DNA from 3 places in the Kitasatospora sp. NPDC058218 genome. Region 3 is predicted to be linked to each of the others. Evidence: riboswitches for the same ligand, from Rfam matches in the RefSeq annotation. Region 3 holds a riboswitch; each other region holds the start of a gene.
The links. A riboswitch is a leader RNA that binds a small molecule or an ion and turns the genes downstream of it on or off. The one in region 3 is predicted to bind cyclic di-AMP.
Positions count from the first base shown of each region.

Region 1: it holds a riboswitch for cyclic di-AMP, as region 3 does, so the genes downstream of both, ACFVYI_RS11515 (peptidoglycan DD-metalloendopeptidase family protein) here and ACFVYI_RS12850 (M23 family metallopeptidase) in region 3, are expected to answer to the same signal.
Region 2: it holds a riboswitch for cyclic di-AMP, as region 3 does, so the genes downstream of both, ACFVYI_RS33700 (family 16 glycosylhydrolase) here and ACFVYI_RS12850 (M23 family metallopeptidase) in region 3, are expected to answer to the same signal.

Region 1 covers NZ_JBHVWC010000014.1:121,734-127,192, reverse strand. The annotation lists gene purB (adenylosuccinate lyase) at 1-1,316, shown strand, start outside; gene ACFVYI_RS11520 (MFS transporter) at 1,324-2,865, opposite strand; cyclic di-AMP (ydaO/yuaA leader) riboswitch at 3,176-3,336, shown strand; gene ACFVYI_RS11515 (peptidoglycan DD-metalloendopeptidase family protein) at 3,341-4,375, shown strand; gene ACFVYI_RS11510 (DUF2470 domain-containing protein) at 4,838-5,459, opposite strand, start outside.
Region 2 covers NZ_JBHVWC010000065.1:59,015-64,473, forward strand. The annotation lists gene ACFVYI_RS33680 (SDR family NAD(P)-dependent oxidoreductase) at 160-924, opposite strand; gene ACFVYI_RS33685 (TetR/AcrR family transcriptional regulator) at 1,266-1,886, shown strand; gene ACFVYI_RS33690 (alpha/beta hydrolase) at 2,116-3,258, shown strand; gene ACFVYI_RS33695 (hypothetical protein) at 3,329-3,658, opposite strand; cyclic di-AMP (ydaO/yuaA leader) riboswitch at 4,123-4,287, shown strand; gene ACFVYI_RS33700 (family 16 glycosylhydrolase) at 4,290-5,459, shown strand, end outside.
Region 3 covers NZ_JBHVWC010000016.1:119,472-124,930, forward strand. The annotation lists gene ACFVYI_RS12830 (SpoIIE family protein phosphatase) at 1-1,146, opposite strand, end outside; gene ACFVYI_RS12835 (TetR/AcrR family transcriptional regulator) at 1,369-1,938, opposite strand; gene ACFVYI_RS12840 (alpha/beta fold hydrolase) at 2,012-2,839, opposite strand; gene ACFVYI_RS12845 (YiaA/YiaB family inner membrane protein) at 2,968-3,258, opposite strand; cyclic di-AMP (ydaO/yuaA leader) riboswitch at 3,517-3,660, shown strand; gene ACFVYI_RS12850 (M23 family metallopeptidase) at 3,673-4,521, shown strand; gene ACFVYI_RS12855 (hypothetical protein) at 4,576-5,459, opposite strand, start outside.

The DNA of each region.
Region 1 (5,459 bases), on a different contig from region 3:
CCGTCCTGAAGGCCCAGCAGGACCTCGGCGTCGAGGTGCCGGCCGGCGCCGTCGCCGACTACGAGCGGGTGATCGACCAGGTCGACCTCGGCTCGATCGCCGCCCGCGAGCGGGTCACCCGGCACGACGTGAAGGCGCGGATCGAGGAGTTCAGCGACCTCGCCGGCCATGAGCAGATCCACAAGGGCATGACCTCCCGGGATCTGACCGAGAACGTCGAGCAGCTGCAGATCCGCCAGTCGCTGGAGCACGTCCGCGACCGCACGGTCGCCGTGCTGGTCCGCCTGGGCCGGCTCGCCGCCCAGCACTCCGAGCTGGTCATGGCCGGCCGGTCGCACAACGTCGCCGCGCAGGCCACCACCCTGGGCAAGCGCTTCGCGACCGTCGCCGACGAGCTGCTGGTCGCCTTCCGCCGACTGGAGGAGCTGATCGCCCGCTACCCGCTGCGCGGGATCAAGGGCCCGGTCGGCACCGCCCAGGACATGCTGGACCTGCTCGGTGGGGACACCGAGAAGCTCGCCGAGCTGGAGCGCCGGGTGGCCGGCCACCTCGGCTTCGACAACGTGCTGACCAGCGTCGGCCAGGTCTACCCGCGCTCGCTGGACTTCGAGGTGCTCACCGCACTCGTCCAGCTCTCGGCCGCGCCGTCCAGCCTGGCCAAGACGATCCGCCTGATGGCCGGCCACGAGCTGGTCACCGAGGGGTTCAAGGAGGGCCAGGTCGGCTCCTCCGCGATGCCGCACAAGATGAACACCCGCTCCTGCGAGCGCGTCAACGGCCTGGCCGTCATCCTGCGCGGCTACGCCTCGATGACCGCCGAGCTGGGCGGCGACCAGTGGAACGAGGGCGACGTCTCCTGCTCGGTGGTGCGCCGGGTCGCGCTGCCGGACGCCTTCTTCGCCTTCGACGGCCTGCTGGAGACCTTCCTGACCGTCCTCGACGAGTTCGGCGCCTTCCCCGCCGTGATCGAGGCCGAGCTGGACCGCTACCTGCCGTTCCTGGCCACCACCAAGGTGCTGATGGGCGCGGTGCGCGCGGGCGTCGGCCGGGAGACCGGGCACGAGGTCATCAAGGAGCACGCCGTCGCCTCGGCGCTGGCGATGCGGGCCGGCGCGCGGGAGAACGAGCTGCTGGACCGGCTGGCCGCCGACGAGCGGATCCCGCTGGACCGGGCCGCGCTGGACGCGCTGCTGGCCGACCGGCTCTCCTTCACCGGTGCGGCCGGCGCCCAGGTCGCCGAGCTGGTCCGCCTGATCGAGGTCGTCGCGACCGCCTACCCGGAGGCCGCCAAGTACGCTCCGGGCGACATTCTCTGACGCCTCGTCAGCCCCCCGTGGGCCCCGCCGCCGATCCGGTGGCGGGGCCTTCGCCGTGCCGGGCGCCGACATGGCCCGGGTCCAGCGGAGGGGCGTTGGTGCCGCAGGCGTAGCGGCAGTCCGGCTCGGCGACCGGGTGGTCCTCGGGGGCCAGGACGTTGCCCCGGACGGTGGTGAACGCGGTCACGCCGCCGGCGGCCAGCAGCCCGGCGCAGATCAGCATCGCGATGCGGAAGGCGGAGTCCACCGAGGCGGGCACCTGGTAGGCCTCGCCGCTGAGCCCGGCCAGCGCGGGCAGGGCGGCCACCGCGAGCAGACCGGCCGCGCGGGCGGCGGCGTTGTTGACGCCGCTGGCGATCCCGGCGTGGCGGACCTCCACCGCCGCGAGCACCGTCGCGGTCAGCGGCGCGACCAGCAGGACCATCCCGCAGCCCATCACGGTGACGGCCGGCAGGACGTCCGTCCAGTAGGAGGCGTCCGGGCCGATCCGCAGCATCAGCAGCACTCCCGTCGCGCAGACCAGCGGCCCCACGGTGAGCGGGATCCGCGGACCGATCCGCTTGCCGAGCCGGCCGGCCCGGGCGGACAGCGCCAGCATCAGCACGGTGATCGGCACCAGGGCGAGCCCGGAGACCAGCGGCGAGAAGCCGGAGACGATCTGCAACTGCACGACCAGCAGGAAGAACACTCCGCTGAACGCCGCGTAGACGCAGAGGGTGACCAGGTTCACCGCGGTGAACAGGCGGGAGGAGAAGAGGCCGAGCGGCAGCATCGGCTCCTCGACGCGGCGCTCGACCACGACGAACGCCGCGCCCAGCAGCAGACCGGCCGCACCGGCCACCCAGACCTCGGGGGAGAGCCCGGCTCCGGCGGCCGTCAGCGCGTAGGTGACCGAGCCCAGGGCCAGCGCGGCCAGCGCCGCGCCGAGGATGTCGAACCGGCCGGTCGCGCTCTCGTCCCGGCTCTCCGGGACGTGCCGGGAAGCCACCGCGATCACCAGGACGGCGAGCGGGACGTTCAACAGGAAGATCCACCGCCAGCCGGGGCCGTCCACCAGCCAGCCGCCGAGGAACGGGCCGATCGCGGCCGACACCCCGCCGAGGCCGGACCAGAGGCCGACCGCCGCCGAGCGGTCGTCCGGGTGGAACACGGCCTGGAGCATCGCGAGCGAGCCCGGGGTGAGCAGCGCCCCGCCGATGCCCTGCACCGCGCGGGCGGCGACCAGCACCTCGATGGTGGGCGCCGCCGCGCACGCCGCCGAGGCGGCGGCGAACCAGAGCACGCCGATCAGGAAGACGCGGCGCCGGCCGTAGCGGTCGCCGAGCGCGCCGCCGAGCAGGATGAGGCCGGCCAGGGTGAGCAGATAGGCGTTCAGTGTCCATTGCAGGGCGGCGAGCGGGGCGCCGAGATCGGTGCCGATCCGCGGCAGGGCGACGTTGACGACGGTGCCGTCGAGCATCGCCATGCTGGAGCCGAGCACCGTCGCCAGTAGTACCCAGCGGCCCTGCGCGGTGCCCAGGCGCAGGGTGCCGGCCTCGGAGGTGGCCACCGCCCGATCGTGCGCCCCGGGAGCCGACGTGACAAGGCTCACCGGGGGTGTGTCGGCAGATGGCTTTCCGTAGCCGATCGCATGCGGAAGGACACCGAAATCGGCGGAGCGTCGCGGATCAGTGGCGCGCGGTTAATCGATTGTGCACATACCGTGCAGTCGATCATTCGGAGTGTCACGACCTTCCCGGCATTGGTTGTCGATTCAAGAGATCGACATTGCTTCACCCGGACGGATGGGTTTTAGTTCAGCGACCGCCCGGCATTGGCCCGGGTGGCCACCGGGTGGAACGCCTAGTCCTGCCGCTGCCCGGTGGTACGAACCGAACTCTGTACGGCAGGAGCGGGGGACCCAAAGGTAAGTCGCCGGACCGGAATTCGCGGTCCGGCTTGGGGTGAAGCCGCGCTATGCGGCCGGGCAACTCCAGCCCGAACCCGACAGCTCACCTCGCAGGCGTCGGAGAGGACAGTTCCCCATGCCCGCACAGGCCCGTCGTATCGCCCTGCCCCGCGCCGCCCGCATCGGCATCGCCACCGCCGTGACCGGCGCCGCCTTCGCCCTTCCGCTGGTGACCACCATCAGCGCCCAGGCCCACACCGCCCCGGCCGCGAAGCCCGCGCAGACCAGCACCTGGACCGGTGCCACCAGCGTCGACGCCGCTCCGGCCGCCGCCGCTCCGGCCGCCGCCGAGGCCGCCAAGCCCGCCGCCGCTCCGGCCGAGGAGAGCTACAAGGTCGTCGGAGGGGACACCCTGTCGAAGATCGCCGACGCCAAGCAGGTCGAGGGCGGCTGGCAGGCGCTGTACGACCACAACCGCTCGGTCGTCGGTGCCAACCCGAACCTCATCTTCCCGGGTCAGCAGCTCTCGCTCGCCGCCAAGGCCGCCGCCGCTCCGGCCGCCGCCGAGGCCGCCAAGCCGGCCGCCCCCGCGGCCAAGCCGCAGGTCTCGCAGGACTCGGTGAAGCCGGCCGCCAAGCCCGCCACCCCGAAGCCGGTCCAGGCCGCCAAGCCCGCGCAGGCCCCGGCCACCAAGCCGGCCGCCCCCGCCGCCAAGCCGGCCGCGCCGGCCGCCACCCAGGCCCCGGCCGCCGTGGCCGCCACCTCCGGCTACGTCGCCCCCGTCGCCAACCCGAAGCTCGGCACCGCCTACGGCGTGGCCGGCTCGATGTGGTCCTCCGGTCACCACACCGGTGCCGACTTCGTCGCCTCCACCGGCACCCCGCTGCGCGCCATCGCGGCCGGCACCGTGGTCAAGGCCGGCAACGGCGGCGCCTACGGCAACGAGGTCGAGATCAAGCTCGCCGACGGCAAGTACGCCCAGTACGCGCACCTGTCCTCGATCGGTGTGAAGGTCGGTCAGGCCGTCACCGCCGGCCAGCAGATCGGCCTCTCCGGTGCGACCGGCAACGTGACCGGCCCGCACCTGCACTTCGAGATCCGCACCGGCTCGGAGTACGGCTCGGACATCGACCCGATCGCCTACCTGCGGGCGCACGGCGTCTCCATCTGACCTGAGGTCGGACCACCGCTGGGTGCGGGGCGAACGACCTCCCGGGATGGTCATGTCGGGTGACCGCTCGACCGGGTGATCGCCGCACCACCAGTGGATCATGGGCGCGGGACACGCCCAGGCCGGCCCGGCTCACGAATATCCTTCGTGAGCCGGGCCGGCCGCTTTCGTTTTCCGTCCCCGTATTTGCAGTGCAGTTCATCCCCCCTGTTCGAGGCGAATGTGATGGTTGACCCGCTCTCACGTCCGGTTGCTCGCTCCGGTATTTCGGTTTCGGTTGTCCGGACCGTTTCCGAGTGGCTCCGTCCCCGAATTCGGCCGGCCCGTCCGGAGTCGGACGGGCCGTCAATTCCGCTCGGCAATTCCTGCGGCGGGGGCGCGGGGTGCAGGGTGCGGGGTGGCGTTCGGGGGGCGCCTGGTTCGGGCGGGTGTCGAGTTCGGGGGGCGTCGTCCGATGCCCGGTCAGGACCGGTGGGCGGGCAGGTCGCTGTTCGCGGCGGTCAGCAGCTGGTGCACGCGGTGCCCGAACTCGTCCGCGTCGCGCGCCGGCTCGGGGAAGACCAGACGGACGTCGCGGTGGCCGTACGGGTGGTCCAGGCGGAGCACCAGGCCGTACCGGTCGAGGGCGAGCGGGCGGATGTCGGGGTGTCCGGCGAGCAGCTCCCGGTCCAGCAGCCGGGCGAGCAGGGCGAGGGCGTCCGGGTGGTCGTCGGCGAGGTGGGTGAGCATCGCGGCCTCGAAACGGGCGAGCGGGTCGGGCGCGGCGAGGGAGAGGTCGGCGCCGGTGAGGGCGGTGGTGCCGTACGGGGTGGAGAGGACGGCGTGCGCGACGTCGAGTCGCAGGTGGACGCTGAGGCCGTCGTCGGCGAGGTGGGCCAGGTGGAGCCGGCCGGCCAGGGTGAGGCGGCCGCGGACGCGGTCGCGGACGGCGACCGGGGCGATGTCGGTGAGGTCCAGGACGACGGCGAGGCCGTCCTGTTCGCGGGTGACGGCGAGCGTGAGCGGCGCGTCGAGCGGGGCGCGCAGGCGCAGCCGGGAGCCGTGCACCGACACCGGGGTGTCCAGGTCGTGGTGCTCGCCGCAG
Region 2 (5,459 bases), on a different contig from region 3:
CGGCCTCCAGCCGGGCGGGCCCGCTGAACCACCGGCGGCGGCGACACGTGCGACGTCCGTCCGCCGGCCCGGGTGCCCTCCCTTCCAGTAAAGGCCACCTCGGCGCCCGCGAACAGCCCCGCCGGGACACCGCACCCACCCGGTGCCCCGGCCCGGGGATCACATGTGGGTGCCGCCGTCGATCCGGATCTCGGTGCCGGTGACGAAGGCGCCGTCGTCCGAGGCCAGCATGGCGATCACGCCGGCCACCGTCTCCGGGCCCGCGAAGCCCTGGCCGAGCGCGGGGGAGAGCTTGGCGAGCAGGCTGAAGTCGGCGTCCGCGGGCAGGCCCGGGTTGTTGGTCATGCCGCTGTCGATGCTGCCGGGGGCGACGCAGACCGCGCGCAGGCCCTGCTTCGCGTACTCCGAGGCGATCGCGTGCGTGAACGACTGGATGCCGCCCTTGGTAGCGGCGTACGCGGCCATGTAGGGGTGGGCGAAGGTCGCGGAGGTGGAGCTGAAGTTCACCACCACGCCCCGGCCGCCGGCGAGCAGGGCCGGCAGCGCCTCGCGGGTCATCAGGAACGTGCCGGTCAGGTTGACCGCGATCAGCTTGTTCCAGAACTCCAGGCTGGTCTCGTGGGTGTGCGAGGAGCGCAGGATCCCGGCGGCGTTCACCAGGACGTCCAGCCCGCCGAGTCCGGCCACCGCCCCGGCCACGCCCGCGCGGACGGCAGTCTCGTCCGCGATGTCCACGACCGACGTGGTCAGGCGGTCGGCGGTACCGTCGCCGGCCGCCCGGTCCAGCGTGGCCTTCAGACCGTCCTCGTCGACGTCGACCGCGACGACCCGCCCGCCCTCGGCGAGGATCCGGTGCACGGTGGCCCGGCCGATGCCCGAGCCGCCGCCGGTGATCAGGACGTTCCGTCCGCTGAAGCGCTCCATGGTGGTACTCCGTTCGTTCGTGGTCTCGCGACCTCGCCTGACACGGTACGCCGAAGTGGCACAACGTGCCAATAAGTCATGACGTGCCAAGCTGGCACGATGCGCCACCCTGTCCTGACCTGCCGTCTCGGCACCCGAGGTCGCCGTGGCACGCCGCGCCGCGCCGACAGCGCCGCCCGCATCGCCCGCGTAGGTCGCCCGCCCGCGCATGTCGCGCCACTGCGGCACGACACGCCGCCGTGGCAGATCGCGCCTCCGCGGCACACCACGCCACTACGGCAGGGCACGCCACTACGGCACGTCGCGCCACGTCGCGTACCGGCCCGCGTACGCTGAGCCCCGTGATCGGACGCCCCACCCTGAACCAGCGCCGCCGCGACATCACCCGCCTGGAGATCGCCCGCACGGCCGCCGCGCTCTTCGCCGAACGCGGGGCCGAGGCGACCACGGCCGAGGAGATCGCACTCGCCTCCGGCATCTCGGTGCGCACCTTCTACCGCTACTTCTCCGTGAAGGAGGACGCCGTCGCCCCGCTGCTGGCGGCCGGCGGCCGGCGCTGGGTGCTGCTCTTCGCGGAGAGCGCGGCCGACCTGCCGGTGCGCGAGGCGCTGGAGCGTTCGGCGGTCGAGTCGCTGACGCCGACCGACACCCCCGCCGTCGAGGCCATGCACTGGACCCGCGACCTCCTCCGTGACCCCCGCCTCGACTCGGTCTGGCAGCGGGTGCACGCCGACTCGGAGGAGCGGCTGCGCGCGGTGCTCACCGCCCGCTGCCCCCGGGGTACCGACGCACTGGAGATCCGGCTCGCGGCCGCCGCCGCGACCACCGCCATCCGGGTGGCCCTGGAGGAGTGGGCCTTCTCCGACGCCCCCACCACCGGGCCGGGCTCGCCCCAGGAGCTGGGCGTCCGGTGCATGCGCGAACTGACCGCCGGCCTGCGTCTCTGGAACAGCGTCAGCTGACGCGAGCTCAGCGGCGGCCGCACCCGGAGCTCCACCCGCCACCGCGCCCCGCCCACCCCGCGCCGGCCGTCCCCGCTGGTCGGCGGGTCCGGCCGGGCCCGGTGGACCGCTAGGGTTGTCGATCGAGCCTCGGCGGTGGCTTCCGTGGTGGACGGGGGAACCGGGGTGGCCGTCCCGGTTGTCCTTACGGCGGGGGCGGGGGAGTTCGAGGCGTGGGAGCAAGCAGGACATGGGTCTGACGAGCCACAAGGTGTTGGCACTGACCGTATTGATCGCCCTCGTGGTGACGGCCGGCACGGTCTGGCTGTGGCCGAGACTGGCGAGGAAGACCTGGCAGGCGGTGCTCGGCCGGATCGGTGCGCTGCTCGCCACCCAGCTCACCGTGCTCGCCGCACTGGGCCTGGTGGCCAACAACTACTTCGCCTTCTACAGCAGCTGGGACGACCTGCTCGGCACCGGCGACAACGGCCCGGTCGTCATCCAGAACAAGGCGGACGCGTCCGGCCGCCTGCAGGTGGAGACCATCGGGCACGCGTCCGTCAAGGGCGGCGGGGCGCTGGGCCGCGACCCGAAGCAGTCCGGTGAGATCCGCGAGGTCCGGATCGACGGCGCCGCCACCCGGCTCTCCACCGAGGGGTACGTCTACCTGCCGCCGCAGTACTTCCAGCCGGAGTACGCGCAGAAGCAGTTCCCGGCGGTGATCGTGAGCACCGGCTTCCCCGGTATCGCGAAGAACCTGGTGACCCGGCTGAACTACCCGGGCGCGGCGCTCAAGCTGCTCCAGGAGGGTCGGATGCAGCCGACCGTGATGGTACTGATGCGCCCCTCGCCCGCGCTCCCGCAGGACACCGAGTGCGAGGACATCCCGGGCGGCGCGCAGTCGGAGACGTACTTCACCAAGGACGTCCCGGCCGCGATCCAGGCGACGTACCGGGTCTCCTCCGACCCGCAGGCCTGGGGCTTCATGGGCAACTCGACCGGCGGCTACTGCGCCCTCAAGCTCGCCATGCGCCACCCGGAGGTCTTCCCGACCGCCGTCTCGCTCTCCGGCTACTACCAGGCCGCCGACGACCCGACGACCGGGGACCTCTTCAAGGGCAGCCAGCAGCGTCGCAACGAGGCCGACCTGATGTGGCGGCTGAAGAACCTGCCGCAGCCCGCGGTGTCCGTGCTGCTGGCCGGCACCAGGGAGGGCGACGGCGACTACCGGCGGGACACCGAGGCGTTCGTGGCCGCCGCGCACGGCCCGATGAAGGTCTCCTACAGCATGATGAAGACCGGTGGCCACAACTTCGAGACCTGGAGCAGGCTGCTGCCGTCCTCGCTGGAGTGGCTCTCCCAGCGCCTCAGGGTGCCGGACCGCGCGGTCTGACCGGGACGGGCGCCGGGCGGCCACGGCACGGCCGGCCCGGCGGCGCTCAGGCCACGGTCCGGGCCACGGTTCAGGCCACCGGCTCCAGCGTCCCGGTGTGCAGCTCGCCGACCCGGCCGCCCTCGCCCTCGTACGTCCAGAACGCGCGCACCGTCAGCTTGCCGAGGTCCATCACATGGCTCACGGTGATGCCGCTCTGCTCGGTCCAGCTGACGAAGTACAGCTCCGGCCCGATCTCGGCGATGTGGAGCGCCACGTCCTCCCACTGGCCCGCCGACTCGCCGAGGCCCTCCCAGCGCAGCCGCTTGCCGTCCGGCGAGTAGGCGTTGCGGAAGGCCGCGCCGTTGTCGACCTGGAAGAGGTAGGTGCGGCCGGCGAAGGCGGGCAGGGGCGCGGTCATGGCGGGACTGGTCCTCGTCTCTCGTCTGTGCGGTAGGGCTGGACCCCCAACCTATCCGACCGGCCGACCTTCGCGGCGGACTTGCGGGCACCCCGCCGCGGGGCAGCACCCCGCGCCGTCCGGCCGCCGGGCGCGGCACCGGCACCGCAGGCGGCGCCGGGCCGCTCGGCGGACCCACCGCCCGGCACCGGCCCGGGCGCCCGGCGCGCGGGGCGCAGGCCCACGCCCGGCCGACCTCCCGGCCCGATCGCCCGCCCGGCCGACCCCACCGGCCACCCCGGCCGACCCCACCGCCAACTGATCAACTCCACCGGCGACTTGATCAACTCCGCCCCGCCCCACTGTGAGCTGCGCGACAACATCCCCCGGTGAGTTGTCGCCTTCCGGGCGGCCTGCCTAGCCTGCACGAGTCCGTCTTCGCGGACCCCGCCGTCGGGACGCCGAGTCCTGTCCACCCGCCGGTCGGCAGTCGAGCACCACAGTGGACGGGAGCGGGGGACCCAGGTCAGTGCCCGACCCGTGCGCTCCCGCGTACCGGCCGAGGCTAGGGGTGAAGCCGCTCCACAGGCGGCCGGGCAACCTCAGCCCGAACCCGACAGCTCACCTCGCAGGCGTCACAGAGGACACCGCCATGCAGAAGCCTGCCCGGCGCGCGACCCCGCGCCACGCCCGTCCCAACCACCGAGGCCGCAAGGCCGCCGTCGCCGCCACCGGCGCGCTCGCCATCAGCGGCGCCGGGCTCCTCGGCGTCCCGGCGCTCACCGGCGCCCAGGCGGCCACCGTGCCGACCGTCACCCAGGACAAGCTCGCCCCGGCCACCATGGTCGCGGGCAAGGCCACCACGGCCGCGCTGACCGTCCACTCCTCGGCCTGCTTCACCGCCAAGACCGTCGGCGTGGGCGTCCGCGACGCCGCCGGGCGCAACCTCGACTTCCCCGGCAACGTCTCCAACGCGCAGATCTGCCCCACCGGCCTGTCGATCACCACCGGTGCCCGCACCCTGCCCGCCGGGACGTACACCCAGTTCGGCTTCTGGCAGGACCTCGGCGGCGCCTGGCACAACCTGCCCTCGCGCCAGCTCGTGGTCTCCGGCGCCACGGCCACCCCCACCCCGACGCCGACCGCGACGGCCACTCCCAAGCCCACCCCGACGCCGTCGCCCACCGCGACCGCCGCCCCGTCGCCCCCGGCCACCGGCGCCCCGGTCGCCGGGAAGTCGCTGACCTGGTCGGACGAGTTCAACAGCCTCGCCCTCGGCTCGCGCTGGACCGCCGACAAGAGCAGCTCGTACCACTACGGCGACCACAACCCCAACGACAACAAGCTCGACTGGCTGAACAAGAACAACGTCGCCGTCTCCGGCGGCGCCGCCACCTTCACCGCCAAGCCGAGCAGCCACACCCTGGAGAACGGCAAGCAGGCCTGGGACACCGGGCTGCTCACCACCGAGTACTCCAGCGAGGGCTTCAAGGTGAAGACCGGTGACTACGTCGAGACCCGGGTCAAGCTCCCGGCCGGCACCGGCGCCTGGCCGGCGCTGTGGACGTGGAACGGCACCAGCGGCAGCCACGGCGAGATCGACACCTTCGAGTACCACTCGGACAACGCCAACCTGCTGGAGCTGACCAACCACGTCAACGCGGACCACAAGTACGTCACCGACGCGAAGGCGATCGCCCACGACCAGTGGGTCACCGTCGGCACCCAGTACGGCGCCGACTCGGTCGACTGGTACATCAACGGCGCGAAGGTCTTCTCGGACGGCAAGGGCGTCGGTGCCGGCTGGTCGGCGTACCTGATC
Region 3 (5,459 bases):
CGGCCGGGCGACATCGGTCACCGCGGTGGTCACGTCCCGGACGGTGACCGCGCGCGACAGCGACCGGGTGAGTGCCAGCAGCAGTGCCGAGCGGGCGCCGGCCGCCGGGGCGCCGGTGCCCGGCTCGCCGGCGGGGGGCTGTTCCTCGGGGGTGCGGGCGCGGTCCCGGTCGGCGAGCAGCCCGGCGATCCGGACCGGCCGCCGGTGCACGTCCAGCATCACCTCGCCGGTCTCCTCGATCCGGATCGCGCCGCCGCTCCGGCGCGGCACCCGGTACTCGATCCGGTACGGGCCGCCGGTGGCGAGCGCCTCGGCGAGGGCGGCCTGGACGTCCGGCAGGTCCTCGGGGTGGACGAGCCGGTCCAGGTCGGGGGCGTCGGCCGGGGCGCCCTCGGGCGGCACGGGCCGGCCGACCACCCGGTAGGCGGTGGCGTCCCAGTAGGTCTCGCCGGTCACCAGGTCGCGCTCGAAGGCGCCGTGCCCGGCGGAGCGGACGGCGAGCGAGAGCATCGGGTGGGCCAGGCCGGCGCTCCGGTCGCCGGCCCCGGAGCCGTCGACGGAACCTCCGGTCGGCCCGGGGCGGGCGCCGGCCCGCGCGCTGTCGAGGAGGTGGGCGAGCCGGTGCGCGCAGGCGTCGCCCAGCGTCTCCAGGACGTCCAGGTCACGACGGGGGACGGTGCCCCGGTGGGCGAGGGCGAGGGCGAGCACGCCGACCGGTCGCTCGTCGACGATCATCGGCAGGGTGATCAGGGCGACCATGCCGGTGCCCATGCCGGCGTTGCGGTTGGGGTAGTCGACGCTGGTGCGCTCCGGGCTGAGCAGGTACGGGCGGCGCAGCCTGAGGGCCGTCGCGGCGGGCAGGTCGCCGGCCGGATCGACGACGCTGTAGCGCTCGTGGGCCCAGTCGGGCAGGCCGTGCGAGGCGGTGAGCCGGAGCATTCCGGCGGAGTCCAGCAGGTAGAGCGCCGAGCCCTCACCGGTGATCCAGCTCGGGCCCTCGGCGAGGACGGTGCCGAGGAGTTCGGCGGCGGTGGTGCAGCCGAGCAATAAGCGGACGCAGCGCATCGCGCTGCGCGCGGTGGGGCTGCTGCGCGGCGTCCGGCTCTCGTCCTCGGAGGGGGGAAGCCACGGCGAGGTCAGGTCCATGGGATACCCGGCCTTTCCGTCGCTTATCGGGCACTCAATTCTTCATACCTTATTTCTCATGTCGGTGAAGGGTGACCCGGACGGCGCACCGGTGCGGGCGTCCGGTCGTCGGCCCGGGCCGGGGCGACCGCCCTGACCAGGAGGTCTGCGCGCGGCCCCGGGCCACCCGGTCCGGCGGGGGCGTCCGGTGTGGCGCGGCGGCGCCGGGTGTGTCCGGTGGGGTCAGGCCCGGGGCCAGTTCCGGAGGCCGCCGGTGAGCATGGTGATCAGGCGCTCCTGGGTGTCGGCGAGGTCCTCGGCGAGCCGGAAGCCGCCGGCGATCGACAGCGAGGCGAAGCCGTGGGCCACCGAGCGGACGGTCCGGGCGGCGTGGACGGACTCGGCGCCCTCCAACCCGTAGCCGCGGAGCACCGCGATGATCACCCCGACCAGCCGGCCGCCCGCCCTGGTCAGGTCGTCGTCCGGCTGCGGGGCCTGCGGCAGCGCGTTGTACCGGTTCGGGTACTCGGTGGCGTAGCCGTGGTAGGCGCGCAGGACGGCGGCCACGGCGTCGTCGCCGCCGCGTCCGAGGGCGGCCTCGGCGAGCCGGTCGGCCAGTTCCTCGGTGACCCGGACGGCGATCAGCCGGCGCAGTTCGGCGAGCCCGCCGCTGACGTGCTTGTACAGCGAGGGGGTGGCCACCCCGGCGCGTCCGGCGACGGCGGCCAGGGTGAGGGCCTCGGTCCCCTGCTCGTCGAGGAGGGCGAGGGCGTGGTCGACGACCTGCTCGGGGGTCAGTCCGACTCGGGGCATGGTGCGGTCTCCGTGGGTGCGGCGTGGGAGCGGAAGGGGGAGGAGCGGCGGCCCGGGCGCGGGCCGGCCCGGCTCAGGCCAACTCGGCGAGGAAGGGCAGCAGGGCGTCGGCGGTGGCCTGCGGCTGGTCGGCCATCGGGTAGTGCCCGGCGCCCTCGATCATCACCTTGCGGGCCTTCAGCGCGGCGGCCTGCCGGTCGGCGACCGCCGCCGGGTCGGGGAAGTCGGGGTCCTTGCCGCCCATCACGACCAGCGCCGGGCAGGTCACGGCGGCGGTCCAGCCGGTCGGCGCGGAGTCCCCGTGGACGTAGCCCCGAGTGGCCTGCTTGCGGCCCGGCGTGCGCATCGCGGCGACCAGCCCGTCCACGTAGGCGTCGAGGTCGGCCGGCTTGGCGCCCGGGTACGCCATCCTGCGGTGGTAGAGCCCCCAGAACGCGGGCGAGTGCACCAGCAGCGCGCCCATCACGCCGAACATCGCGCGTTGCAGCGCGTTCGGCGGCAGGTTCTCGACGAAGGCGTCCAGCAGCACGATCCCGGCGACCCGCTCGGGCGCGTCCCCGGCCACCTTGACCACGGTCGCGCCGGTGTACGAGTTGGCGACCAGCGCGGCGCGGCCGATGCCGAGGTGGTCCAGCAGGGCGAGCACGTCGGTGGCGATCGCGGCCGGCGAGTAGTCGTCCCAGGCGATCGAGGACTCGCCGAAGCCGCGCAGGTCCAGGGTGATCACCCGGCGGCCCGCGGCGACCAGCAGCGGGCGCAGGTGCCGGTACGCGGCCCGGCTGTCGAGCATGCCCGGGAGCAGGACGACGGGGGCGCCGTCGCCCTGCACGGTGTCGTCGAAGGCCAGCCGGCCGCCGGGGCGGTCGAGGTACTGGGTGCTGGGGGTGAAGGTGCCGGGCATGGGGGGCCTCCTCGGTCCGCCGGGACGGGCATCGGCCTGTTGTGCCGATAGCCATAAAGCTAAGGCTAATAGCCTTAGCCGTCAAGCGGTCGGCCGACCGGTCCTCCGGGGCGCCCCGGCGTCGCGGCTCAGACCCCCTCCACCTTGAACGGGTCGTGCTCGGCGAGCAGCTTCTCCAGTCGGGCCTGGTCCACCCGGGTGACGATCTCGTTGGTCTCCTGCCGGTCCCGGACCACCTTGGCCAGCGTGAACGAGGAGGTCACGGTGTAGAGCAGCCCGATCCCGAGGAAGGCGCGGGTCCAGCCGCCGACCGGCAGGTAGGCGATCCCGATCGCGAGGGCGCCGCCGGAGAGGGCGAAGGAGAGCACGGCCTGGATGTAGTACGCGGCCGTGGTACGTGACTGCATCGGTGCGTTCATGGCGCCAGGATGGCCGCGCGGACCCGGCCGCACATGAGTAGGAGTACTCAAGTGGGGGGTCGTTCGTTGACGTCCAATCACGTTCGGTAGTGTCAGTTGTCGTCAATCGCCCCAAATCGCCCATCGGACCGCGTGGTGTCCGATCTGTATCCGGCTGTCCCGAACGGACGGCTTGGAATCAGAGGCTCCTAGGATTAACGTTTGATAACGCAGCGCGGTCCTCAACGCCGTACCCAGACGGCACCGTGCGCCGCCGCCTAATCCCACCGGCCGCCTCCGGGCAGGCCAGGGAGCCGGGGAACCATGTTCCTTGGGGTGAATCGGCCGGGCCCAGGCCCAGCCGTAGGAGACCTTCCTGCTCCGAACCCGTCAGCTAACCCGGTAGGCGCGAAGGAAGGAAAGGAGCGCGCCTCCGTGGCGTCGTCGCACTCTCCGGCACACCTGCCCGGCTCCACCGCCGGCACCCAGCTGCTCGACCACCCCTGGCCGCCCGCCCACCCGGGCGAGTACGGCGGGGCCGCCCCGCAGGCCGCCGAGGCCAACCGGCACCGGATGCCCCGTCAGACCCGCGGCACCGCTCCGCTGCTCGGCGTCACCGCCGTCGCCGCCACCCTCGGCGCGACCGGTTTCGCCTCCGCCACCCCGGCCGCCGCGCCGGCCGTCGAGGCCCCGGACGAGACGCCGGTCGCGCTCTCCGCGGACCCCGGTCTCGCCCTCGCCGCCCGGATCCAGCTGCAGGCCGACAGCCAGCGCACCGCCGCCGAGGAGAGCGCCCGCCTGCAGGCCGCCAAGGAGGCCGAGGCCAAGCGCGCCGCCCAGCAGCAGGAGGCCAAGCGGGCCGCCGAGGAGGCCGAGAGGGCCAAGCTCGCCGCCATCAACCTGCCGGTGCGCGACTACAACCTCTCCGCCCACTACGGCCAGAGCGCCTCCTACTGGGCCCACCTGCACACCGGCCTGGACTTCGCCGCCGACACCGGCACCCCGGTGTACGCGGTCGGCCAGGGCACCATCACCTCGGCCGGCTGGGCCGGTTCGTACGGCTACCGGATCGTCGAGACGCTGCCCGACGGCACCGAGATCTGGTACTGCCACCTCTCCTCGATCATCAAGGGCTCCGGCAAGGTCGTCCCCGGCCAGCAGCTCGGCAAGGTCGGCGCCACCGGCAACGTCACCGGCCCGCACCTGCACCTGGAGGTCCGCCCCGGCGGCGGCGCCCCGGTCGACCCGGAGACCTGGTTCGAACAGCGCGGCATCACCCCCTGACAGCCCGCCACGGTGCCCCGGTCGTCGCGACGACGGCCGGGGCACCGTCGCGTCTCAGGCGTCAGTGGCCGCTTGCCCGGCCTCCTCGCCCTCGTGCTCCTGGCCCTCGTACTCCTCGTACGCCTCGTCCTCGTACGCCTCGGGCAGCCCCGCCAGGTAGGCGTCGATCTCCTCCTGGCCCGGCTCCGGAGCCAGCTCCGGGAACTCCTCCACCAGCAGCCGCGGCAGCCCCGGCGTCGTCCACTCGCCCACCAGGTCCAGCGCCGCCTCGGCGGCGGCCTCCTCGAACGCCCCGAAGTCCCCGGCCAGCTCCTCGGGCATCGGCCGGCCCAGTGCGGTCAGCTCCGTCAGATTGCGGTAGCTGCGCCGCATCAGCCCCTGCTCCAGCAGCCGCCGGGCGCCGTCGGTGGCCATCCCGACGCTGAGCATCCGGGCCTCGCCCCAGCCCCCGTCGTCCACCGCGTCCAGTTCGCCCGCCCACTCCAGCGCCTCGTACGCGGCCGATCGTTCCTGCGGAGCCAGCTCCCGGAACGCCGCCAGCCAGGCCCGGACCGCCTCCCGGTCGGCGAGGTCCACCCCGTCCGCGCGCAGCAGCAGCGTGTACAGCCGGGGCCAGGTGACCAGGTCGGACCGGCGCAGCAGCCCGGCGGCCACCTCGCCCTGCCACTCGGCCTCCGCGTGCAGCCGCTCCTGCCGCTTGGCGTTCAGCCGCTTCGCCGCCCGCTGGTGGTCGATCAGCAGCCGCACCGCCGCGCCGTACGCCAGCGGGTCCTGCTCCGGCTCGGGCTGGACGTACAGGTAGAGCCGCTCGTACAGCAGCTGCTCCACGGCGTCCGAGGTCAGCTCCGGCCAGCCGTCGCGCATCCTGCCCTCGCCCAGCTCCAGCAGCGCCAGCACCGCCCGCACCGGCGCCTCGGCCACCGGCGGGTGGCCGTGAG